Regions from separate parts of the Kluyvera sichuanensis genome, predicted to be linked through region 1. Evidence: predicted binding sites of a transcription regulator. Region 1 holds the regulator's gene; each other region holds the start of a gene.

Region 1 (5,400 bases):
GCTAGCAGGCGCTAAACAGGGGGAGCGTACTTCCTTGTACGCACGGGCAGGAGGACGTTATTACCAGCGGTGGTTGTGGCGTTTGTCCCAGCTATCCACCTCTTTCTCGGCCTGATCTTTCGCGTAGCCGTAGCGTTCCTGAATTTTACCGACCAGCTGATCGCGTTTGCCTTCGATCACCGTCATATCATCATCGGTCAGTTTGCCCCATTGCTCTTTCACTTTACCTTTAACCTGTTTCCAGTTACCGCCGACTTCGTCTTTATTCATCATCGAATCCTCGATCGTCAGTGAGTGAATAGCAAAACCGATGCTTCAGGAAAGGCATCTTTTTCGCTAAGCGTGAGGTTAATTGTAGTCAGTCATTCTGAGGTCATTTCATTATTCGGAATCTTTAACCATTTTGTCAGGCAAACCAGCTGTTGTTTTTCCAGTGGCGACGCCAGATAAAGGCCAGCGATAGCCCGCGCAGTGCAAGGAATACGGCGAGCGCCAGCCACAGTCCGTGGTTGCCAAGCAGCGGCAGCGCCAGCATGGTGAGCGCAAACCCGGCGGCAGCCACCGCCATGCTGTTACGCATCTCCGCGCCGCGAGTGGCGCCGATAAACATTCCGTCCAGCAGATAGCACCACACGCCAATCACCGGCAGCACCGCCTGCCAGAGCACATAACGGTCGGCAAGCTGCTGTAGCTCAGGCAGCGACGTCAGCAGCGCCACAATATGTTCACCCAGAAGGGCGTAAATCAGCGCAAACGCCAGCGCCACGACGCCCGCCTGGCGGCATGCTGCGCGCCAGACCTCCAGCAACTTGCTGCCGTCGCGCGCGCCATAGGCCTGCCCGGAGTGGGCTTCCACCGCGTAGGCAAAACCGTCCAGCGCGTAGGCGGTGAAGGTCAGCATGGTCATCAGCACCGCGTTCACCGCCACCACTTCGCTGCCAAGGCGGGCACCGAAGACGGTCACCGCGCCGAAGCAGAGCTGGAGCAGCAGCGAGCGCAGCATGATGTCGCGATTGAGCGCCAGCAGGCGGCGAAAATCGCCCTGCCAGGCCGTTTTCAGCATCGCCCACGAGATCCCGCGCATCACCAGCACCTTGCGCGCCATCCCCAGCCCCACCAGCAGCGTGGCGTATTCGGCAATCGCCGTTGCCAGCGCCGCGCCCTGCACGTTCATGTGCAGTCCCATCACCAGCCACAGGTCGAGCACGATATTCAGCACGTTCCCCACCACCAGCAGCACGACCGGCGCACGGGCGTACTGCACGCCCAGCAGCCAGCCGAGCAGCACCAGGTTCGCCAGCGATGCGGGGGCACTGAGCCAGCGGATATCGAGGAAGCGCCGCGCCTGCTCCAGCACTTCGCCGCTGCCGCCAACGATGGAGAGCGCCAGGTTAATCAGCGGCGTTTTGAAAAGAATGATCAGCAGCCCGGCGCCCAGCGCCAGCATAAGCGGCTGCACCAGCGCGCGGGCCAGCGCCTGCGGGTTCTTCGCGCCAAACGCCTGCGCCGTGAGCCCGGTGGTACTCATGCGCAAAAACAGCAGCAGCATAAACAGGAAGCTGGTTGCCGTGGCGCCAATGGCTACGCCGCCCAGATAGACGGGGCTATCGAGATGGCCGATAACAGCGGTGTCGACCAGCCCCAGCAACGGCACGGTAATGTTGGAGAAGATCATCGGCAGCGCAAGGCGCCACAGCGCCTTATCGGCGTGAGTAAGTAGCGGCATGAGTTTTGACCAGAACGAAAAAAGGCTGCGATAGCGGAAGTATCGCAGCCATTAGAATGGGGGGAGAGTTACAGCCACTCGCCGTTGCGGATAACGCCAACGGCCAGCCCTTCGATGGAGAAGTTCTGCTGACGCAGATCGACCACGATAGGCTTAAATTCGCTGTTTTCCGGCAGCAGTTCGACGACGTTACCCTGTTTTTTCAGGCGTTTTACCGTCACCTCTTCGTCGATACGTGCGACCACAACCTGGCCGTTACGCACGTCCTGGGTTTTATGCACGGCGAGCAGGTCGCCATCCATAATACCGATGTCTTTCATCGACATACCGCTGACGCGCAGCAGGAAATCCGCGCTCGGCTTAAACAGGGACGGGTCAACCTGGTAGTGACCTTCGATGTGCTGCTGCGCCAGCAGCGGTTCGCCCGCCGCGACGCGGCCTACCAGCGGCAGGCCCTCTTCTTCTTCTACCAGCAGGCGGATACCGCGAGAAGCGCCTGAAACAATCTCAAGGACGCCTTTACGCGCCAGCGCTTTCAGATGCTCTTCAGCTGCGTTTGGGGAACGGAACCCCAAGCGCTGAGCAATTTCCGCACGCGTTGGCGGCATGCCCGTCTGGCTGATGTGATCCCGAATGAGATCAAACACCTCTTGCTGCCTGGTCGTTAACGCTTTCATTCCGCCCCCTGGGTGTATATACAGTTATGCTGTGAGTATATACAGCTACTGCCTATTTTGGAACCATAAAACTCACGAAATCAGGCAGTTTTCACGACTTTAGTGAAAATGAGACCACAGCAGCGTCGCCCAGGTGAACACCGCCACGAAAATAGACAGCAGAACCGCCGCCGACCCCATGTCTTTCGCCCGGCCGGAGAGCTCGTGATAATCTGAGCCGATACGGTCAACGACTGCTTCCAGTGCACTATTGAGAATTTCCACTATCATCACCAAAAGGACGGACCCGATGAGCAGGACACGGGTGATGGCATCGACATCCAGCCAGCAGGCGATAATAATCGCGATAACAGAGGCAACCCCTTCCTGGCGGAACGCCGCTTCATTGATCCACGCCGCGCGGAATCCTTTCCAGGAATAGCCCGCAGCTTTGATGATTCGGGTAATCCCAGTGGTATTATTGGCCATCTCAAGAACCTTTTTCGTTTTTACGTCAATGACAATGCTTGTTATGAGGCGGTAGAACAGAAATTTTACGGACTTTCTGATATTCTTGCCGCGCATTTGCATGATTAACCAGAGGCTTTACATCGTTTATGTCCGGCTGGCCACGAATTTACTACAAATTACTGAATTTACCATTAAGTGTTCTGGTAAAGAGCAAGTCTATTCCGGCACAACCTGCCCAGGAATTGGGGCTTGATACGTCGCGTCCTATTATGTACGTCCTGCCTTATAACTCTAAGGCTGACTTGCTGACGCTGCGCGCTCAGTGCCTGGCGCACGATTTACCCGACCCGCTTGAACCGCTTGAGATCGACGGTACGCTGCTGCCGCGCTACGTCTTTATCCACGGCGGCCCGCGCGTGTTCACCTACTACACGCCGAAAGAAGAGTCGATCAAACTGTTCCACGACTATCTCGACTTGCACCGCAGCAATCCTGACCTGGATGTGCAAATGGTGCCGGTATCGGTGATGTTTGGTCGCTCCCCAGGACGCGAAAAAGGCGAGGTTAACCCGCCGCTGCGTATGCTGAACGGCTTCCAGAAGTTCTTTGCTGTCTCCTGGCTTGGCCGCGACAGCTTTGTCCGCTTCTCGCCTTCCGTCTCTCTGCGCCGCATGGCTGACGAACACGGTACCGATAAAACTATCGCTCAGAAACTGGCTCGCGTCGCGCGTATGCACTTTGCTCGTCAGCGTCTGGCGGCGGTCGGCCCGCGTCTTCCTGCTCGTCATGACCTGTTCAAGAAGCTGCTGGCGTCAAAAGCAATCGCCAAAGCGGTGGAGGACGAAGCGCGCAGCAAGAAAATTTCCCACGAGAAAGCGCAGCAGAACGCCATTGCGCTGATGGAAGAGATCGCGGCGAACTTCTCCTACGAGATGATTCGTCTGACCGACCGTATCCTCAGCTTCACCTGGAACCGTTTGTACCAGGGCATTAACGTTCACAACGCCGAGCGCGTACGCCAGCTGGCGCACGACGGGCATGAAATTGTCTATGTGCCGTGTCACCGCAGCCACATGGACTACCTGCTGCTCTCTTACGTGCTCTATCACCAGGGGCTGGTGCCGCCGCATATCGCCGCCGGTATCAACCTGAACTTCTGGCCAGCAGGCCCGATTTTCCGTCGCCTGGGCGCCTTCTTTATTCGCCGTACCTTTAAGGGTAACAAGCTCTATTCCACCGTGTTCCGCGAATACCTCGGCGAGCTGTTCAGCCGCGGTTACTCCGTGGAGTACTTTGTGGAAGGCGGGCGTTCCCGTACCGGTCGTCTGCTGGATCCGAAAACCGGCACCCTGTCGATGACCATTCAGGCGATGCTGCGCGGCGGTTCCCGCCCTATCACGTTAGTGCCGATTTACATCGGCTACGAACACGTGATGGAAGTGGGCACCTACGCGAAAGAGCTGCGCGGCGCGACCAAAGAGAAAGAGAGCCTGCCGCAGATGCTGCGCGGCTTGAGCAAGCTGCGTAATCTAGGCCAGGGCTACGTCAACTTCGGCGAACCGATGCCGCTGATGACCTACCTGAACCACCATGTGCCGGAGTGGCGCGAGTCTATCGACCCGATCGAAGCCGTGCGTCCTGCCTGGCTGACGCCGACCGTCAACAAGATGGCGGCTGAGCTGATGGTGCGTATCAACAACGCAGGCGCGGCGAACGCCATGAACCTGTGCTGTACCGCGCTGCTGGCTTCTCGTCAGCGTTCACTGACGCGCGAGCAGCTGACTCAGCAGCTCGATTGCTATCTGGCGCTGCTGCGTAACGCACCGTATGCGCCTGATGCAACGGCACCAACCTCTTCTGCCAGCGAGCTTATCGATCACGCGCTGCAGATGAACAAGTTCGAAGTTGAGAAGGACACCATCGGTGACATCATCATTCTGCCGCGCGAGCAGGCGGTGCTGATGACCTACTACCGCAACAACATCGCGCATATGCTGATCATGCCGTCGCTGCTGGCGTCGATTATGACCCAGCATCGCCAGATTTCCCGCGAGCAGGTGCTGAGCATTATCGATACGCTGTATCCGATGCTGAAAGCCGAGCTGTTCCTGCGCTGGGATCGCGCGGAGCTGCCAGCGGTTATCGATACGCTGATTGCGGAGATGGTTCGTCAGGAGATGCTTGCCGAGCACAACGGCGAGCTGCGTATCAACGCTTCCCACTCCCGCACCCTGCAGCTGCTGGCTGCCGGCGCGCGCGAAACGCTGCAGCGTTATGCGATCACCTTCTGGCTGCTGAGCGGCAACCCGTCGATGAACCGCAGTACGCTGGAGAAAGAGAGCCGGACGCTGGCGCAGCGTCTCTCGGTGCTGCACGGTATCAACTCGCCGGAGTTCTTCGATAAAGCGGTGTTCTCTTCTCTGGTGTTAACCCTGCGCGATGAAGGCTATATCAGCGACAGCGGCGACGCCGAGCCGGAAGAGACGATGAAGGTGTACCAGATGATGGCAAACCTGATTACCTCGGACGTGCGCTTGACGATTGAGA
Region 2 (5,400 bases), 1.4 Mb from region 1:
GTTTTTTCATGTCGAAGCACAACATTGCAGCAAAAAGGAGAGATGATTATTACTTGATTAAAGTTGACTAGTTGTGCCCTGGCCGATTAGTTAAAATAAATAGGATTCTAAGTAAGATTCAGGCTTGATATTAACCGAGCCTGAATCTTACTATTAACGCTAGTTGAGTTAGGATTTAATAATATCTGAAATAATATCTTTGATTGCTTTAGGTTTACCGTAAAGATACCCTTGAGCATACTTTATATTTTTACTATGTAAATACTCAACTTGCTCCTTGGTTTCAACGCCTTCAGCAATCATTTTTAATGATAGCTCGTTACCAAGATGAATTACACTATCAATTAGCACGCTTGATACAGCGTCAGTATTTATTTTATCTACAAATGAGCGGTCGATCTTAAGGATGGAAATATAGTGGTTGTGTAAATATGAGTAACTCGAGTAACCTGTGCCAAAGTCATCAATAGCCAATTCAATACCAGCTTCATGTAATAATCTAAACAATCTTAGGGTTGTTTTATCCTGAGGTATAATCTCTCGCTCAGTTAGTTCTAAAATCAATCTCACGCCCTTGTTTTTAACTTGACTTAAAAAATTAATACAATCCTTGTACAGAGTCAAATCATCAAAATGTTTAGCAGTTATATTAAATGATACATAAAATCCATCAGGAAGTTCACCATCAATACTATTAATAATAGTAGATACTTGTTTAAACAACCCTTGCGTTATTGGTATTATCAGGCCTGCTGCTTCAGCTTGCGGAATGAATATATCTGGTCTTACAAGACCTTGTGTAGGATGTGACCATCTAACAAGTATTTCGATGCCACTTGTTGTTCCATCTTCAATTCGTGTTATTTTTTGTCCAAATGCGATAAATTCATTTCCTTCGATACCAAGCCTTATATCATCGCTCATGGTATATGGTTTTCTTGAACGTCGAATTATTACGAATGTTAGGGTGAGAAAAAGAAAGGCCAACACATAAATATGATGTTTCTGAACGTGTAGATACGCAGATACAATCGAATTGTAGTTAAGTCCGGTCGTTAATTTGTATGGGTACTGATGAGATATAATTGATTGAACTGCTACGTGCGAGTCTGTCATCGAACGCCAGGATAATATCCCGTCGCCAGATACATAAACACCACCTACAGAAAACTGAATTGATAATCCAGCATCAGATAATTGCTTCATTATCATCTGTAGATACATTCCATCTATAGCCGTGACATAAAACATAGAGCCATAGTTATTTTTCACTAATAAGATAGGGTGCTGACTTTGAATTAAATTTCCAGTAATTAGTGCCATTCTGTTATCAAGATAGTGCTTTTGAGGATCTTTTATATTCAAATTTCCAATCAACGAGTGGCATTTTATGACCCCATTTTCACCAAATGATATTGATCGCACAAAAGGGGTTGTGGTTATAATTCGTCTAATCTCTGGAAGCGCATCATCGCATGTGTTACGGGTAGACATCAGATTCATAACTGTATCATTGGTTTTGTTTGCATATGAGATCATGTCATCAACAATGATTGATATTTCGTTGATTGTTTCTTTGTTTTTTTGATTTGAGTCATAAGTGAAAAAAATAAAATCCAGGAGTAAGAAAAACAGAAAAATGACCGTCAGAATGCTAACTGGTTTTATGATGTCTCTTTTTTTTCTATGCATATAAATTATTCCAATTTAGAAATAATAGAACATTTGTGCTATTTTCCCTTGAGATTTTTTGTGTTTATTAAATGGTTTCCACATGACTCGGGGTGTTTTAATTTTTATAGTGCTAATGTTACTATATTGTCTCTTAACGATTGTATCCAGTTCTTCATAAGTAAAATCAATGAAATGGAGTTTTGAGGGTGAGAACGGCATAATTGTTGCTAGAAAAATATCAGATATAATCATTTGGTTAACTCCCTTGGCCTACGTTTCACTATCATAGACTCTTAGTCAAGTTTGATAGGTCTGTTTTATTTTTCCCACAAGAATATTAAAATGTCCAGTTATAACACCATTATGTGTCTAACATGATTATTGTCAACATAACACATTTGAATTGTGCAAAAAAAAACAAGCATATAAGCGACTGTTTTTTAATGGTTTAAGAACTTGTAGTTATAAAGAAAAATTATAACACATTTAGATAACTACTATTTTTAGTGGCACCAATAAAATGCTTAGCATGATAAGCATCTCATTTTATTAGTATCAGGAAACCATTTCGATGGATGCCTAGGCTGGCTAGATATCGTCAGTAGGTGAATAAACATTGGGACGCATGTTGGATGATCCCGTTTATCATGTGAATGCGACCATGCGTTGTTATCCAAAGACTATTTGTTACGCAAGACTCAATCGGCGAGACTGTCGGGCGGTGGTCATCTGGTATAAGAGCGAGTAGCAGTAAGGCTACGTGCTTGCCGAAGTACCAGTATCCGGCGTGATGACATACGAGATCAACGTAATACGACGCGCCGAACCTGACGAATTACCCATAATATAGGCCCGAAAACAGCCCAGAAAATACCAGAACCCGCCCCGGCGGGTTTTTTGTTGGCGTCATAAAAACTCATTAGAAACAACATAGTAACCTTCACAAAAAATGCCTTTATAGGATTGATAAATCTGCTGCATGGGTGTACTGTTTATTTATACAGCATTTCGAGTGGAGGACGTATGAGAGTCGAAGTCACAATCGATAAAAAGAAAAAGTTACCCGATGGCGCAGTACCTGCACTGGAAGCCGAATTGCTACGCCGATTAAGCCAGAATTATGAAGACTGTAAGCTGATGGTCCGTCGTACCAGTACCGATGGCCTGAGTGTCATTGGTGGCGCTGATGGCGACAAAAAGCGAGTCGAGCAAATCCTGCAGGAAACGTGGGAAAGCGCGGACGACTGGTTTTATTAATTCGACGCCGAAACAGGGCAGTAGCGAGGGGTTTGTAGTGGATCTAAAACAGAATATGCCTGATCAGGGCTATGTCGTAATTCGATGCGATGATGGCGTTATTGTCGCCAGGCTTCCATCATTTCCTGTCAGCGAGCGCGCGCTGATGTACCGCCGTGGGGATGTGATTTCCTTCATGCCTTTGCAGCCAGATGAGATAGTAGGCACACCGTCGTTATTCGCTCAAATGCTTGAAATGGCAAAGTCCCGACCTGGTTACCTGATTCCATCCGGTTCTGCTAAACTCCCGTCATAGGTCTGAACAGCCTATACCTGCTGCGCCACGGAGACACCATGGCGCAAAACACACAAGTCCCGATTTTTTCCCTGATGTGCAGCCACGTCAGCGGTTCTCTTTTGTCTTTTTTCTGCCGGGGTACGGTATGAAAAGAGACTGGTTCTATCAGGACAACCTGACCGAAGAACAGGCCGAAGAGCTGGTGGCCCGTTATCGTGCGAATAACATCACCGTAGAAAAAAGCCTAGATGCAGATCCCCGCTTTTGGGTTGTGTCCGCATTCCTTCCTGTATCTGACCGCCACCAGCGGACGCAGCGCTCTATGTGCTCGCGGGGGTGGAAATGAACGAGAAGGTTTACAACATCACCCCACTGGGCAAACCCCGAATGACCCGCGCCGATAAATGGAAAAAACGCCCGGAGGTTCTCCGGTACCGTGCTTTCTGTGACGAGGTGAGGCTGAACAAGGTCACGCTCCCGGAAAGCGGGTATCACGTTATCTTTGTTCTGCCGATGCCACCGAGCTGGAGTAAGAAGAAACGAGCCTTAATGGATGGGAAACCCCACCAGCAAAAGCCTGATAAAGATAATTTAGAAAAGGCGCTGCTGGATGCCATTTTTGGCGAGGATAGCCATATCTGGGATGGGCGCGTGACCAAAATCTGGGGCGAAACCGGAAAGATGATCATCCGGGAGGGGGAACCGTGCGAGCTCTCCTGATGCCAGAGATTGCCCGTCATATGGGTATTGTTCTGCTGAAGCCAGGCAAGGAGCTGATGGGCTTATTCAGCGGCGGACGTATTCTGATTGAGCGGCAACCGGACTCCATGAAAGATTTACCGTCGGGCAGAATAGCAGACGCCCGGCAGGTGCTGGCGGAAGATCCGACACTAACGCCATTCTTTCTGGATGCGCGTGTTGTTCGGGCTGCTGGTGGCGTTACGGCGCTGGAGGACTGGCTGGGCCGTAATGTTTCAAAATGCCAGTGGCCGCACAGCAACTACCACCACCGTGAGCTGGTGATGTTCAGGCATGAGCCGGGTTCAATTGTCGCGTGCTGGCATTGTGACAACGAGCTACGCAACCAGAGCGACAAAGTTCTGGATGAGCTGATCGCCAGAAACCTCGCTGATTGGGTGATCGAATGTGTTCGTATCAAAACCGGCTGCGCTGCGGACAGAATGCTTTCGCTGGCTGAGTTGTGCTGGTGGGCCGTATCAGAGGGGATAGGGGATGCCATAACCGAAAATATGGCGAGCCGTTCCCTTGGTCTGAAAGATGATCCTTTCCAGTCGGTCTACAAAGAAAGCGAGATTGTTCCGTCATACCCGGCAGCGGACATACTCGCCGAACGGATTAGCCTTGTTCCTGCCCGTCAGGCAACTGCTGAACCACAACCGGAACCAAAAGCTGTAAAACCCGTTGTTCAGGTTCAGGTAGACCCAGAAGCCCCCGCCACATTATTCGCCCGGCCTAAGCGTATTCGCTGGATATCCTCGCGCTTTATTGAATGGGTTAAAACCCAGCCGTGCGCGTGCTGTGGACAGCCGGCAGATGATGCCCACCATCTTATCGGATGGGGACAGGGCGGGATGGCAACCAGAGCCCACGACATTTTCACCATACCGCTATGCCGGGTTCATCACCGCCAGTTACATGACAACCCCGCCGCATTCGAGCGCGAGTATGCGCCGCAGCCAGTATTAATCATTCAATTGCTGGACCGGGCCTATGCGCTCGGCGTTCTGGCGTAAAGGAGAATCATCATGACACCACGTCAACGCCGTCTGCACCAACAAGGGCTCGCCACTGTCGCTGCCGCGCCCCGCAAAAGCTGGTTAGGCCGTTTTACTCCGCTCACCAATATTCAGGGGGGATGGATTAAATCACTTCTATCAACTTGGGGAGAGGGCGTTAGAGGAGGAGCTGCCCCACGTATGCCGCGTGAGCATTCCTGCTGGAACGTAATCAGAAGAGGGCGATGGTCAGATAAAGCTCTGGAACGATTTACCGTTGCGCTTGAGCAGGCTAGAAGCGAGGGGTTCAAAGGGGAACAGGCCTTAAAGAGAGCACATTGTATCATTTGGCCGCAAACCCCAGGCAGCGTCATTGATGAGGCGATTACCAATGATGACGTGGATTTTATTGAAGAGTCTGTACTGGCGGCTTTTGATATCAACGATCCCGTCTAC
Region 3 (5,400 bases), 2.1 Mb from region 1:
CAGCTTTTCGTCGTCTGGCGCGCTCTGTAGCGCCTTCGCGCAGAGATCCAGACGGCGGTTTTTGATGTACTGCGCCACCACCAGGCCCTTATCGGCAAACAGTCGGTACAGGCTCCTTACCGACATGCCGGTTTCATCGGCAAGCCACTCCGGGCGCAGATGTTCTTCCTGAATGGCATCGTCAATCAGCGCCATAATCTTCTGAAACTGCTTTTCGCGCCGGGACGGGGCAACCTCCTGCTGATGCAGCATCGGGCGCAGCAGGCACACCATGGCATCCAGCGCCGCTTCGCTCTCGCTTGCGGAAAGCTGAGGGCTACTCATGCTCTCATGCAGCAGGCGCTGGCTAAGCTGGACCATCGGCAAGGATTTATCAAGACGGGTAGCGACGCTTATTCCGCTGCCGCGTAGCTGGCTTTCCAACAGCTGGCGGGGCAGCAACAGCGAGACCTGACGAGAGGTTTGCTGCCAGAGAATTGAGCAGGGGCGTGAGGCATCGATCAGCGTCATATCGCCGGTTTCCAGCCGTACCTGACGATCGTCCTGCTCAATATTGGCCTGACCCGCAAGCTGAAACACGGTGTAGAACCAGGCATCGTTACCGCTGCGGATCTCCTGGCGGGTGCGGAACAGATTGACGTTGCGAGTGGTCACGGTGCTGAGCTTGAGGCTGCCCGCATAGCTGGTGTCTATCTCACCATGAAAGTCGCCATCCAACGGCCGCGCGGCGAAATGACCGCACACCTGATTGATTTTCGCCAGCCACGCCTGATATGTCTCACCGCCATTTACCGCTGCCATACGCCATCTCTGCAATGAAAATGTTTTTGCATTGTTGCATTTATGTTGCCTTTAACAAGGGTTGGCAGGGGAATATATGAAAGAACTATTACCTGTTGCACATTTCTGCCAGAGCAATCTGTTTAATTGCGGTCTCTGTCACAGCCGCACAAGCGAATGTCACAGAGACAAAAGCGCGATCTCCAGACCCGCCGTAGACTGAAATGACTAACCGCGAAGAATAAGGAGACGATATGTCCTCATCACAGGTAGCACTGCTCCCGAGCGTGCAGCAGTTTTTAGACCGTCAGCATGGCCTGTTTATTGATGGCGCGCAGCAGGCGGCGCAGAGTGAAAAACGTCTCACCGTCTGGGACCCGGCAACGGGCAAGGCGATTGCCTCCACCGCGGACGCCAACGCGGCGGACGTCGACCGTGCGGTGATGTCCGCATGGCGCGCGTTTGTCTCCCGCAGCTGGGCCGGGCGTACGCCAGCCGAGCGCGAACGTATTCTGCTGCACTTTGCTGACCTCGTTGAGCAGAACGGCGAAGAACTGGCTCAGCTGGAAACGCTGGAACAGGGTAAATCAATCAACATTTCCCGCGCCTTCGAAGTGGGCTGCACCCTGAACTGGATGCGCTACACCGCCGGGCTGACCACTAAAATCAGCGGCCGCACGCTGGATGTCTCCATTCCGTTCCCGCAGGGCGCGCGCTATCAGGCGTGGACTAAAAAAGAGCCGGTCGGCGTTGTCGCGGGCATCGTGCCGTGGAACTTCCCGCTGATGATCGGTATGTGGAAGGTGATGCCAGCGCTGGCTGCGGGCTGTTCTATCGTCATCAAACCGTCGGAAACCACGCCGCTGACGCTGCTGCGCGTGGCTGAATTAGCCATCGAAGCGGGCGTACCGGAAGGTGTATTCAACGTGGTGACCGGCAGCGGCGCCGAGTGCGGCGCGGCATTAACCTCACACCCACATGTGGCAAAAGTGAGCTTTACCGGATCTACCGCGACGGGTAAACAGATCGCCCGCGTGGCCGCCGACAGACTTACCCGCGTGACGCTGGAACTGGGTGGCAAAAACCCGGCTATCGTGCTGAAAGACGCCGACCCGGCCTGGGTTATCGAAGGGCTGATGACCGGTAGCTTCCTCAACCAGGGGCAGGTGTGTGCCGCCAGTTCGCGTATCTACATTGAAGCGCCGCTGTTCGACACGCTGGTCAGCGGCTTCGAACAGGCGGTGAAATCGCTGCAGGTGGGGCCAGGGATGCTGGAGACCACCCAGATTAACCCGGTGGTTTCACAGGCGCACTGCGCCAAAGTGGCGGCTTATCTGGACGATGCTCGCAAGCAGAACGCCGAGTTGATTACCGGCAACGTTGGCCCGGATGCCCAGGGCTTCTACATTCCGCCAACGCTGGTTATCAACCCGGACGCTAACCTGCGCTTAACCCGCGAAGAGGTGTTTGGCCCGGTGGTGAACCTGGTGCGCGTCGCCGACGGCGAAGAGGCGCTGCGCCTCGCCAACGACAGCGACTTTGGCCTGACCGCCAGCGTCTGGACTCGTGACCTGACGCAAGCGCTGAACTACACCGACCGACTGCAGGCCGGTACGGTATGGGTCAACAGCCACACGCTGATTGATGCCAACCTGCCGTTTGGCGGCATGAAGCAATCGGGCACCGGGCGTGATTTTGGGCCGGACTGGTTGAATGACTGGTGTGAAACGAAGTCAGTCTGCGTACGCTATTAATCTGCCCAACCGTTCCCTCTCCCCCGTGGGGAGAGGGATAGGGTGAGGGGGCAAGCACATAGACAAAAAACTGCACCTCCAATCAAAAACTATCTACCACAGCGCCAACCCCGGCGTCGCTCCGCTCGGCCGGGCTACGATGCTGTGTGCGGGTATTTAAGCGGCTTTTACAGCTTTGATTTTCTTACTGCCAGCGGTATCTGACTCTGGTTCATCGGTTTCAACTGGTGCTCCGAGTTCAGGCAGTTTGCTGGTGCGCAGAATATGCTGCACGGCCACTTTCTGCTCGGCGAGATACATACCAAGATCCTCAGCCTGTGTTTCATCCATTGACGTACCGCTTTGCAGCAGCAAATCAGTGAACGCTTCTGCCATGTCGAGCAGTTTGTCGTAAGCGTCAGCCTCTTTCTTACTGGCAAATGTCATTTTCTCTTCACCTTTTCTTACGACAACAAATTTTATTTCAACGGCCATTATTTGCCCCTTGCACTGTGATTATATCCAGTGTATCAGTTATGGGGCGGTGTTGCAGGGAAAATGTGTAGACATGACACGTCATTTTAATAAAGGAGTTCGCATGCTAAAGGTTATCGCCGAAGATTTTATCAACCCCGAGTGCATCGACATCGTGCTTCCTTTGTACCGCGAGCTTATCGCGGCAACGAAGCAAGAGCCTCTATGTATTGCTTATGATCTGTACCGGGATGAAAAAGATCCGGGGCATTTTATTTTTATTGAAGAGTGGCCAGACCGGGAAGCGCTCGATGCGCACTGTGCCAGCGAGCATTTCACCCGACTGGTTCCTTTGATCGATCAATACGCCCGTAAGGCGGGGCAGTACATTCTGATGGATGTTCGGGTGGAGCCGGAGGAATAAATCCTGGAAGTTGACGACCCGTTAGTCAATGGCCCATCAAGACCTCGGGGGAATGCTAATGAAAGAACAGCCACAGCCACTATTTTCTATGTTACTTTCATTTTTTATTTAGAAATAAAACGATGACAACAAGCCCCCAGTTTGACTTCTCTACGCGCCCGCTGGTTCCTTTTGCCCATGATTACCCCCATGGCGCGACGGAACCCTGGCACCGCCACGACTGTGCCCAGCTACTGCACACGCTGAGCGGTGTGGTGAGGGTAGAAACAGAGCAGGGATATTGGATTGTCCCGCCGAGTCGGGGCGTATGGTTGCCAGCAGGGACACATCATTGTCTGAAAATTACGGGGAACGTGGCAGCCAGAACGTTGTTTATCGACCCTTTCGCCCGCGCTGACTTACCTTCAGTGTGTCAGGTTGTTCAGATTTCAGACTTACTGCGAGAGTTGATCATCAATTCATTGTCATTACCCGCGCATTACCATGCCGGCACGCGGGAAGAACGCATTTACGAACTGATCCTTGATGAGATCCGCGTGATGAACGTACTGCCGTTTAACCTTCCGGAACCGAAAACCCCGGCACTGCAGACGCTGTGTCAGCAGATTCAGAACGAACCCGGTAAGCCCTGGACCGCCGCCATGGCTGCGGCCCAGCTCAACATGAGTGAGAGAACGCTGTTACGGCATTTCCAGAAACAAACGGGGCTTTCATTCAGCGAGTGGGTGCGGCGGGCAAAACTGATGATTGCGCTTAACTATCTTGCCCAGGGGCAATCGGTTTTGCGTGTGGCTCTGGAGCTTGGCTATGAGAGCCACAGCGCATTCAGTGCGATGTTCCGTCGTATTCTGGGCGCGTCCCCAAGTGATTACTTTCAGTCACGCTGAGCAAGGGGCAATGCATTAAGCAATGCCTGCAATGACGCCCGCGCAACATCGTTGTTGATGCACACCCCCCAGCGGCTTTCGCCATCAGCGAAGGTACAGCAAATATACGCCGCAGAACGACTTTCGTTATGCCTGCCAAGGGTATGCTCATGATAGTCTTCAATGGCGAAGGCAATGTTGCACCGTGATTTCAGCGCATCGGCAGCCGCAGAAAGTAACCCATTCCCTTTGCCATTTAACGAGATGATGCCTTCTGCGGTCTGAACGCGAGCCCGCAGCGACGTTCCACCGTCTTCCAGACTCTCACTCTGGTATTCCAGCAGTTGCCACTCGGGCGATGGATGGTGAATATAGATCTTACGGAACAACAGCCAGATATCAGCCAGCGTCATCTCACGACCATCGCTGTCGGTCTGCATCTGAACGTGATGACTAAAGTCCTGCTGCAAGCGGCGCGGTAATTTAAGACCGTGATTTTGTTCTAATATCCATGCCGCACCGCTTTTCCCCGACTGGCTATTCACGCGAATAACTGCTTCGTAGCTGCAGCCAATATCGTTCGGGTCAACGGGAAGGTAGGGCATCTCCCAGCGCTCAGAAGCGGATTGCGCCCGAGCCGTAAAACCTTTTTTAATCGCGTCCTGGTGTGAGCCGGAGAACGCGGTGAAGGCGAGCTTACCCGCATAAGGATGACGGGGATGGACTGGCAATTGGTTGCATTGTTCGACCTCTTCGACGACGTGCTTCATATCGCTAAAATCAAGCTGCGGGGAGATCCCCAGGCTGTAAAGGTTCATGGCTAGCGTGACCAGACAAACGTTCCCGGTCCGTTCACCGTTACCAAACAGACACCCCTCTACGCGGTCGGCGCCGGCGAGTATGGCCAGTTCCGCGCTCGCGATGCCGCAGCCGCGATCATTATGCGGGTGCACGCTGATACAGACGGCGTGGCGTCGAGAAAAGTGGCGGCAAAAATACTCAATCTGATCGGCGTACACGTTCGGGGTATTCACCTCAACGGTCGCAGGCAGGTTAATGATCATTGGCCTTTCCGGGGAAGGCTCCCAGACATCCGCTACCGCTTCACAAATTTGCAGCGCAA
Region 4 (5,400 bases), 1.2 Mb from region 1:
TTACAACGCGGCGGCGGTATGAGCTGGCAGCAGCGCATTGAACAGGCATTATGCGAACGTCGGGAGGCCCAGGCTTTCCGCTCTCGCCAGTCTTTGGAGCAAGGTGCGGGCCGCTGGCTGATGCGCGGTGAGCGTCGTTACTGCAACTTTTCCAGCAACGACTATCTCGGCCTCAGCCAACATCCGCAGGTGATTCAGGCCTGGCAGCAGGGCGCGCAGCAGTACGGCGTGGGCAGCGGTGGGTCCGGGCATGTGACCGGCTACCACCAGGCCCATCAACGCCTTGAAGAGCAGCTGGCTGACTGGCTGGGCTATGACCGCGCGCTGCTGTTTATCTCCGGTTTTGCTGCCAATCAGGCGACGATCGCCGCACTTGCCGGGCGTGAAGACCGGATCGTTGCCGATCGTCTCAGCCACGCGTCGTTGCTTGAAGCCGCTACGCTAAGCCCGGCGCAGCTGCGCCGCTTTCAGCATAATGACAGCCAGCATCTCTCCAGGCTGCTGGCAGCCTCCCTCGACGGCCAGCAGCTTGTGGTGACGGAAGGGGTATTCAGCATGGATGGCGATAGCGCGCCGCTGGCGGATATCGCTGCGGCTGCGCGCGACGCTAACGCCTGGCTGATGGTCGATGATGCGCACGGCATTGGCATCAACGGCACTGACGGGCGAGGGAGCTGTCAGCAGCAGGACGTTCATCCTGAGCTGCTGGTGGTGACCTTTGGCAAAGCGTTTGGCCTGAGCGGTGCGGCGGTGCTGTGCAGCCATGACGTGGCGGATTACTTTGTGCAGTTCGCCCGCCATCTGATTTACAGCACCGCCATGCCACCTGCTCAGGCAGTTGCGCTGCAGGCGGCGCTGGCAGTGGTTCAGAGCGATGACGGCCAGCAGCGACGCGAAAAACTGGCGCAGCACGTTGCCGCGTTCCGTCACGGCGCACAGGGGTTGGCTTATACCTTAACCGACTCGCAAAGTGCGATTCAGCCGCTGATCGTTGGCGATAACCAGCACACCCTCAACCTGGCCGATCAACTGCGCGAGCAGGGCTGTTGGGTGACGGCGATTCGCCCGCCGACGGTACCCGCCGGGACGGCACGCTTGCGCTTAACGCTGACCGCCGCGCACGAAGCGCAGGATATCGACAGACTGCTGGAGGTGCTGCATGGCAACCGTCAATAAACAGGCGGTGGCGGCGGCATTTGGCCGTGCGGCGGCGAACTACCATCAGCACGACGAGTTACAGCGCCTGAGCGCACAGCAGCTGCTGTCCCAGCTGCCGTCGCGGGCGTTTGACCGCGTGCTGGACGCAGGCTGCGGGCCGGGCAGCTACAGCCGCTACTGGCGTAACAAAGGCAGCCACGTGACGGCGCTGGATCTCTCGGCAGAAATGCTTGAGCAGGCGCAGCGTCAGCAGGCAGCCGACCGTTATCTCCAGGCCGATATTGAAGCTATTCCACTGCCGGAAGGCGGTTTTGATCTGGTGTGGAGTAATCTGGCCATTCAGTGGTGCAGCGACCTCCACGTGGCGCTGGAGGGGCTGTATCGCCAGCTTAGCCCCGGCGGCACGCTGGCCTTTACCACGTTGACGGCAGGCTCACTGCCAGAGCTGAATCAGGCCTGGCGCGCCGTTGACCAGCGTCCACACGCCAACCGTTTTCTTCCCGAGACGGCACTACAGGAGGCGCTAGTTGGCTACCACAGCCGCAGCGTTGCTACCTCCATCACGCTGGCCTTTCCCGATGCGCTGAGCGCCATGCGTTCGCTGAAGGGTATTGGCGCGACGCATCTCCACGAGGGGCGCAGCCAGCAACCGCTGACGCGCAGCAGGCTACAGCAGCTTCAACTGGCGTGGCCGTCTCAGGCGGGAGAATTCCCGCTGACTTATCATCTTTTTACAGGAGTGATCTCGCGTGACTGAACGCTTTTATGTAACCGGCACCGACACCGAAGTCGGAAAAACCGTTGCCAGCACCGCGCTGCTCCAGGCGGCTGGTTCGCTTGGGCGGCGTACGGCGGGGTACAAGCCGGTGGCTTCCGGCAGCGAAATGACAGCCGACGGTTTGCGCAACAGCGACGCACTGGCGCTGCAACGCAACAGCGTGCTGCCGTTACGCTACGAGCAGGTGAACCCGTATACCTTTGCCGAGCCGACCTCTCCACATATCGTCAGCGCCGACGAGCAGCGGCCTATCGAGGCCAGCGTGCTTTCCGCCGGGCTGCGCGCGCTGGAGGCCGAAGCCGATTGGGTGCTGGTGGAAGGGGCCGGTGGCTGGTTTACGCCGCTCTCGCCAACGCTGACTCTGGCAGATTGGGTGAAAACGGAACAGATGCCGGTTATCCTGGTGGTGGGCGTGAAGCTTGGCTGTATCAACCACGCGGTGCTGACCGCGCAGGCAGTACAGCAGGCAGGGCTACGGCTGGTGGGCTGGATTGCCAACGATGTGACGCCGCCGGGGCGTCGCCACGCAGAATACCTGAGCACGCTCCAGCGAATGCTTCCCGCACCGCTGCTCGGCGAGATCCCGTGGCTTGGCGATGAGGTTGAATCCCAACCGCTTGGGCAATACCTTGACCTGAGCGCTCTGTAAGCCGCTTTTCTGGCACGCCTTTTCCATCTTCATTCGTAAGCGCTAACCCGCAGATAACGTAAGGAAATCGCCCATGTTGATGGACAAAATGGGCGTGCTTTTTCGCTGATAAATATCAAAATCGGGGATAAAATATTTTTTTGCTTTCTCGTTGACACGCCGTTGCGCAAATCGCCGGGTGCCGGGGGATAGGGGCTAGCGGCAGTTATCCACTATTCCTGTGGATAACCCTGTGTATTAGAGTTAGAAAACCTGCGGTAAACGAGAGAACATGCGGCCTGCGCCTGAATTGATGCGAAACGCGGCTTTTCGATGTTTTTTATAAATATCAACAAGATAAATAAAAGCAATGGCGTAATAAAAAGTGCTGCGGATTGCCATAAAACTTTCATGACCTATATTGACAAATGTTAAAAGAGAAAAAATTCTGGGGATAACCTTATCAGGCTGGTGTTTTATCTTGTCAGAGGATAAATTTCAGCCGCTCTTGCGTGCCGTTGCCCCAGGAACATGAAATACAGTATGTGATTACTGTTTTTATATCCAGTATTTTTTATTGGCAATTCGGCAGGCGACGAGTAGAATTAATCTCCAGCCCGGCCCATTCGTCATCAGGTAGCGTTGTCCATGAGTAAACCCTTCAAATTGCATTCTGCGTTTAGTCCTTCAGGCGACCAGCCTGCTGCCATTTCACGCCTGAAAGAGGGGCTGGAAGACGGCCTGGCGCACCAGACGCTTCTGGGCGTGACCGGGTCGGGGAAAACCTTTACCGTTGCCAACGTGATTGCTGACCTTCAGCGCCCGACAATGGTGCTGGCGCCGAATAAAACGCTGGCGGCCCAGCTGTACGGCGAAATGAAAGCGTTCTTCCCGGAAAACGCGGTGGAGTACTTCGTCTCCTACTACGACTACTACCAGCCGGAAGCGTACGTCCCAAGCTCGGATACCTTTATCGAAAAGGACTCCGCCGTAAACGAACACATTGACCAGATGCGCCTATCCGCGACGAAAGCGTTGCTTGAACGTCGCGATGTTATTGTGGTGGCGTCAGTGTCGGCGATCTACGGCCTGGGTGACCCTGATTTGTATCTGAAAATGATGCTGCACCTGACAGTTGGCACCATTATTGACCAGCGGGCTATTATTCGCCGACTGGCGGATTTGCAGTACACCCGTAATGACCAGGTGTTTCAACGCGGTACCTTCCGTGTGCGTGGTGAAGTTATCGATATTTTCCCCGCCGAGTCAGATGACTTTGCGCTGCGCGTCGAACTGTTTGACGAAGAGGTCGAGCGTCTGTCGATGTTTGATCCGCTCACCGGGCATATCGAAGGCACGCTACAGCGCTATACCGTCTATCCGAAAAGCCACTACGTCACCCCGCGTGAGCGTATTTTACAGGCGATGGAAGAGATCAAAGACGAGCTGGCAGAGCGTCGCAAAGTGCTGCTGGCGAATAACAAATTGGTGGAAGAGCAGCGCCTGAGCCAGCGTACCCAGTTTGACCTCGAAATGATGAACGAGCTGGGCTACTGCTCCGGCATTGAAAACTACTCGCGCTTCCTCTCCGGGCGCGGGCCGGGCGAAGCCCCGCCAACCCTGTTTGACTACCTGCCGGCGGACGGCCTGCTGGTGATCGACGAATCCCACGTCACCATTCCCCAGATTGGCGGCATGTACCGCGGCGACCGCGCGCGTAAAGAGACGCTGGTGGAGTACGGCTTCCGCCTGCCGTCAGCGCTCGACAACCGTCCGCTGAAGTTTGAAGAATTTGAAGCGCTGGCGCCGCAGACTATCTACGTGTCGGCAACACCGGGCAACTACGAGCTGGAAAAATCCGGCGGCGATGTGATTGACCAGGTAGTGCGTCCAACCGGGCTGCTTGACCCGCTGATTGAAGTGCGTCCGGTTGGCACGCAGGTAGATGACCTGCTGTCGGAAATTCGTAAACGTTCGGTGATTAACGAGCGTGTGCTGGTGACTACGCTCACCAAACGCATGGCGGAAGACCTCACGGAATATCTGGAAGAGCACGGCGAGCGGGTACGCTACCTGCACTCTGATATCGACACCGTGGAGCGTATGGAGATCATCCGCGACCTGCGTCTGGGCGAGTTTGACGTGCTGGTGGGGATCAACCTGCTGCGTGAGGGCCTCGATATGCCGGAAGTCTCGCTGGTGGCGATTCTGGACGCCGATAAAGAGGGCTTCCTGCGTTCCGAACGCTCGCTGATTCAGACCATCGGTCGTGCGGCGCGTAACATCAACGGTAAAGCGATTCTCTACGGGGACAAAATTACCCCGTCAATGGCGAAAGCGATTGGTGAAACCGAGCGCCGTCGCGAGAAACAGCAGCGCTATAACGAAGAGCACGGCATCGTGCCGCAGGGGCTGGTGAAAGACGTTGTTGATATTCTGGCGATGGGTGAGGGGCTGGCGAAAACCAGGGCCAAAGGTCGCGGGAAGTCGAAAAACGCGGTCACCATCGTCGAGCCGGATGTTCAGGCGCTGACGCCAAAAGCGCTGCAGCAGCAGATTACCTCGCTGGAAGCGCAGATGCTCAAACACGCACAGAACCTGGAGTTCGAAGAAGCGGCAGAGATTCGCGACCGGCTGCATCAGCTGCGCGAGCTGTTTATCGCCACGTCCTGAGTGGGTGCCGCCCCGGCGGCGCTTCGCTTGGCCGGGCTACGGGATGGTAGCCCGGGCGAGGCGTTAACGCCGACCCCGGAGTGGCTCGAACGCCTCCCTGGGCACTATTTCTCTAAAATTGCGGCAGCCATCACGGGCCGGGAGCCAGCCTTAAGGTTCGCTT

What was found. Region 1 encodes LexA, which represses DNA repair genes until DNA is damaged. Its sites were predicted from a motif close to TNCTGTATGTACATACAGNA; they were not measured.
Region 2: the regulator LexA is predicted to act here: its motif matches at 2,661-2,680, upstream of AB2B48_RS01950 (DinI-like family protein).
Region 3: the regulator LexA is predicted to act here: its motif matches at 3,022-3,041, upstream of AB2B48_RS05595 (YebG family protein).
Region 4: the regulator LexA is predicted to act here: its motif matches at 3,115-3,134, upstream of uvrB (excinuclease ABC subunit UvrB).

Annotation. Positions count from the first base shown of each region.
Region 1 is NZ_CP162271.1:4,073,724-4,079,123, reverse strand. Features, by position in the region: gene zur (zinc uptake transcriptional repressor Zur) at 1-5, shown strand, start outside; gene AB2B48_RS19565 (CsbD family protein) at 61-270, opposite strand; gene dinF (MATE family efflux transporter DinF) at 407-1,726, opposite strand; gene lexA (transcriptional repressor LexA) at 1,795-2,403, opposite strand; gene AB2B48_RS19550 (diacylglycerol kinase) at 2,503-2,871, opposite strand; gene plsB (glycerol-3-phosphate 1-O-acyltransferase PlsB) at 3,000-5,400, shown strand, end outside.
Region 2 is NZ_CP162271.1:407,287-412,686, forward strand. Features, by position in the region: gene AB2B48_RS01945 (EAL domain-containing protein) at 169-1,692, opposite strand; gene AB2B48_RS01950 (DinI-like family protein) at 2,698-2,931, shown strand; gene AB2B48_RS01955 (hypothetical protein) at 2,969-3,226, shown strand; gene AB2B48_RS01960 (hypothetical protein) at 3,354-3,554, shown strand; gene AB2B48_RS01965 (RusA family crossover junction endodeoxyribonuclease) at 3,551-3,928, shown strand; gene AB2B48_RS01970 (DUF968 domain-containing protein) at 3,913-4,962, shown strand; gene AB2B48_RS01975 (hypothetical protein) at 4,975-5,400, shown strand, end outside.
Region 3 is NZ_CP162271.1:1,122,849-1,128,248, forward strand. Features, by position in the region: gene feaR (transcriptional regulator FeaR) at 1-801, opposite strand, end outside; gene AB2B48_RS05590 (aldehyde dehydrogenase family protein) at 1,035-2,534, shown strand; gene AB2B48_RS05595 (YebG family protein) at 2,691-3,008, opposite strand; gene AB2B48_RS05600 (putative quinol monooxygenase) at 3,112-3,411, shown strand; gene AB2B48_RS05605 (AraC family transcriptional regulator) at 3,534-4,298, shown strand; gene leuA (2-isopropylmalate synthase) at 4,286-5,400, opposite strand, start outside.
Region 4 is NZ_CP162271.1:177,652-183,051, forward strand. Features, by position in the region: gene bioB (biotin synthase BioB) at 1-22, shown strand, start outside; gene bioF (8-amino-7-oxononanoate synthase) at 19-1,176, shown strand; gene bioC (malonyl-ACP O-methyltransferase BioC) at 1,160-1,915, shown strand; gene bioD (dethiobiotin synthase) at 1,908-2,585, shown strand; gene AB2B48_RS00890 (hypothetical protein) at 2,829-2,966, opposite strand; gene uvrB (excinuclease ABC subunit UvrB) at 3,213-5,237, shown strand.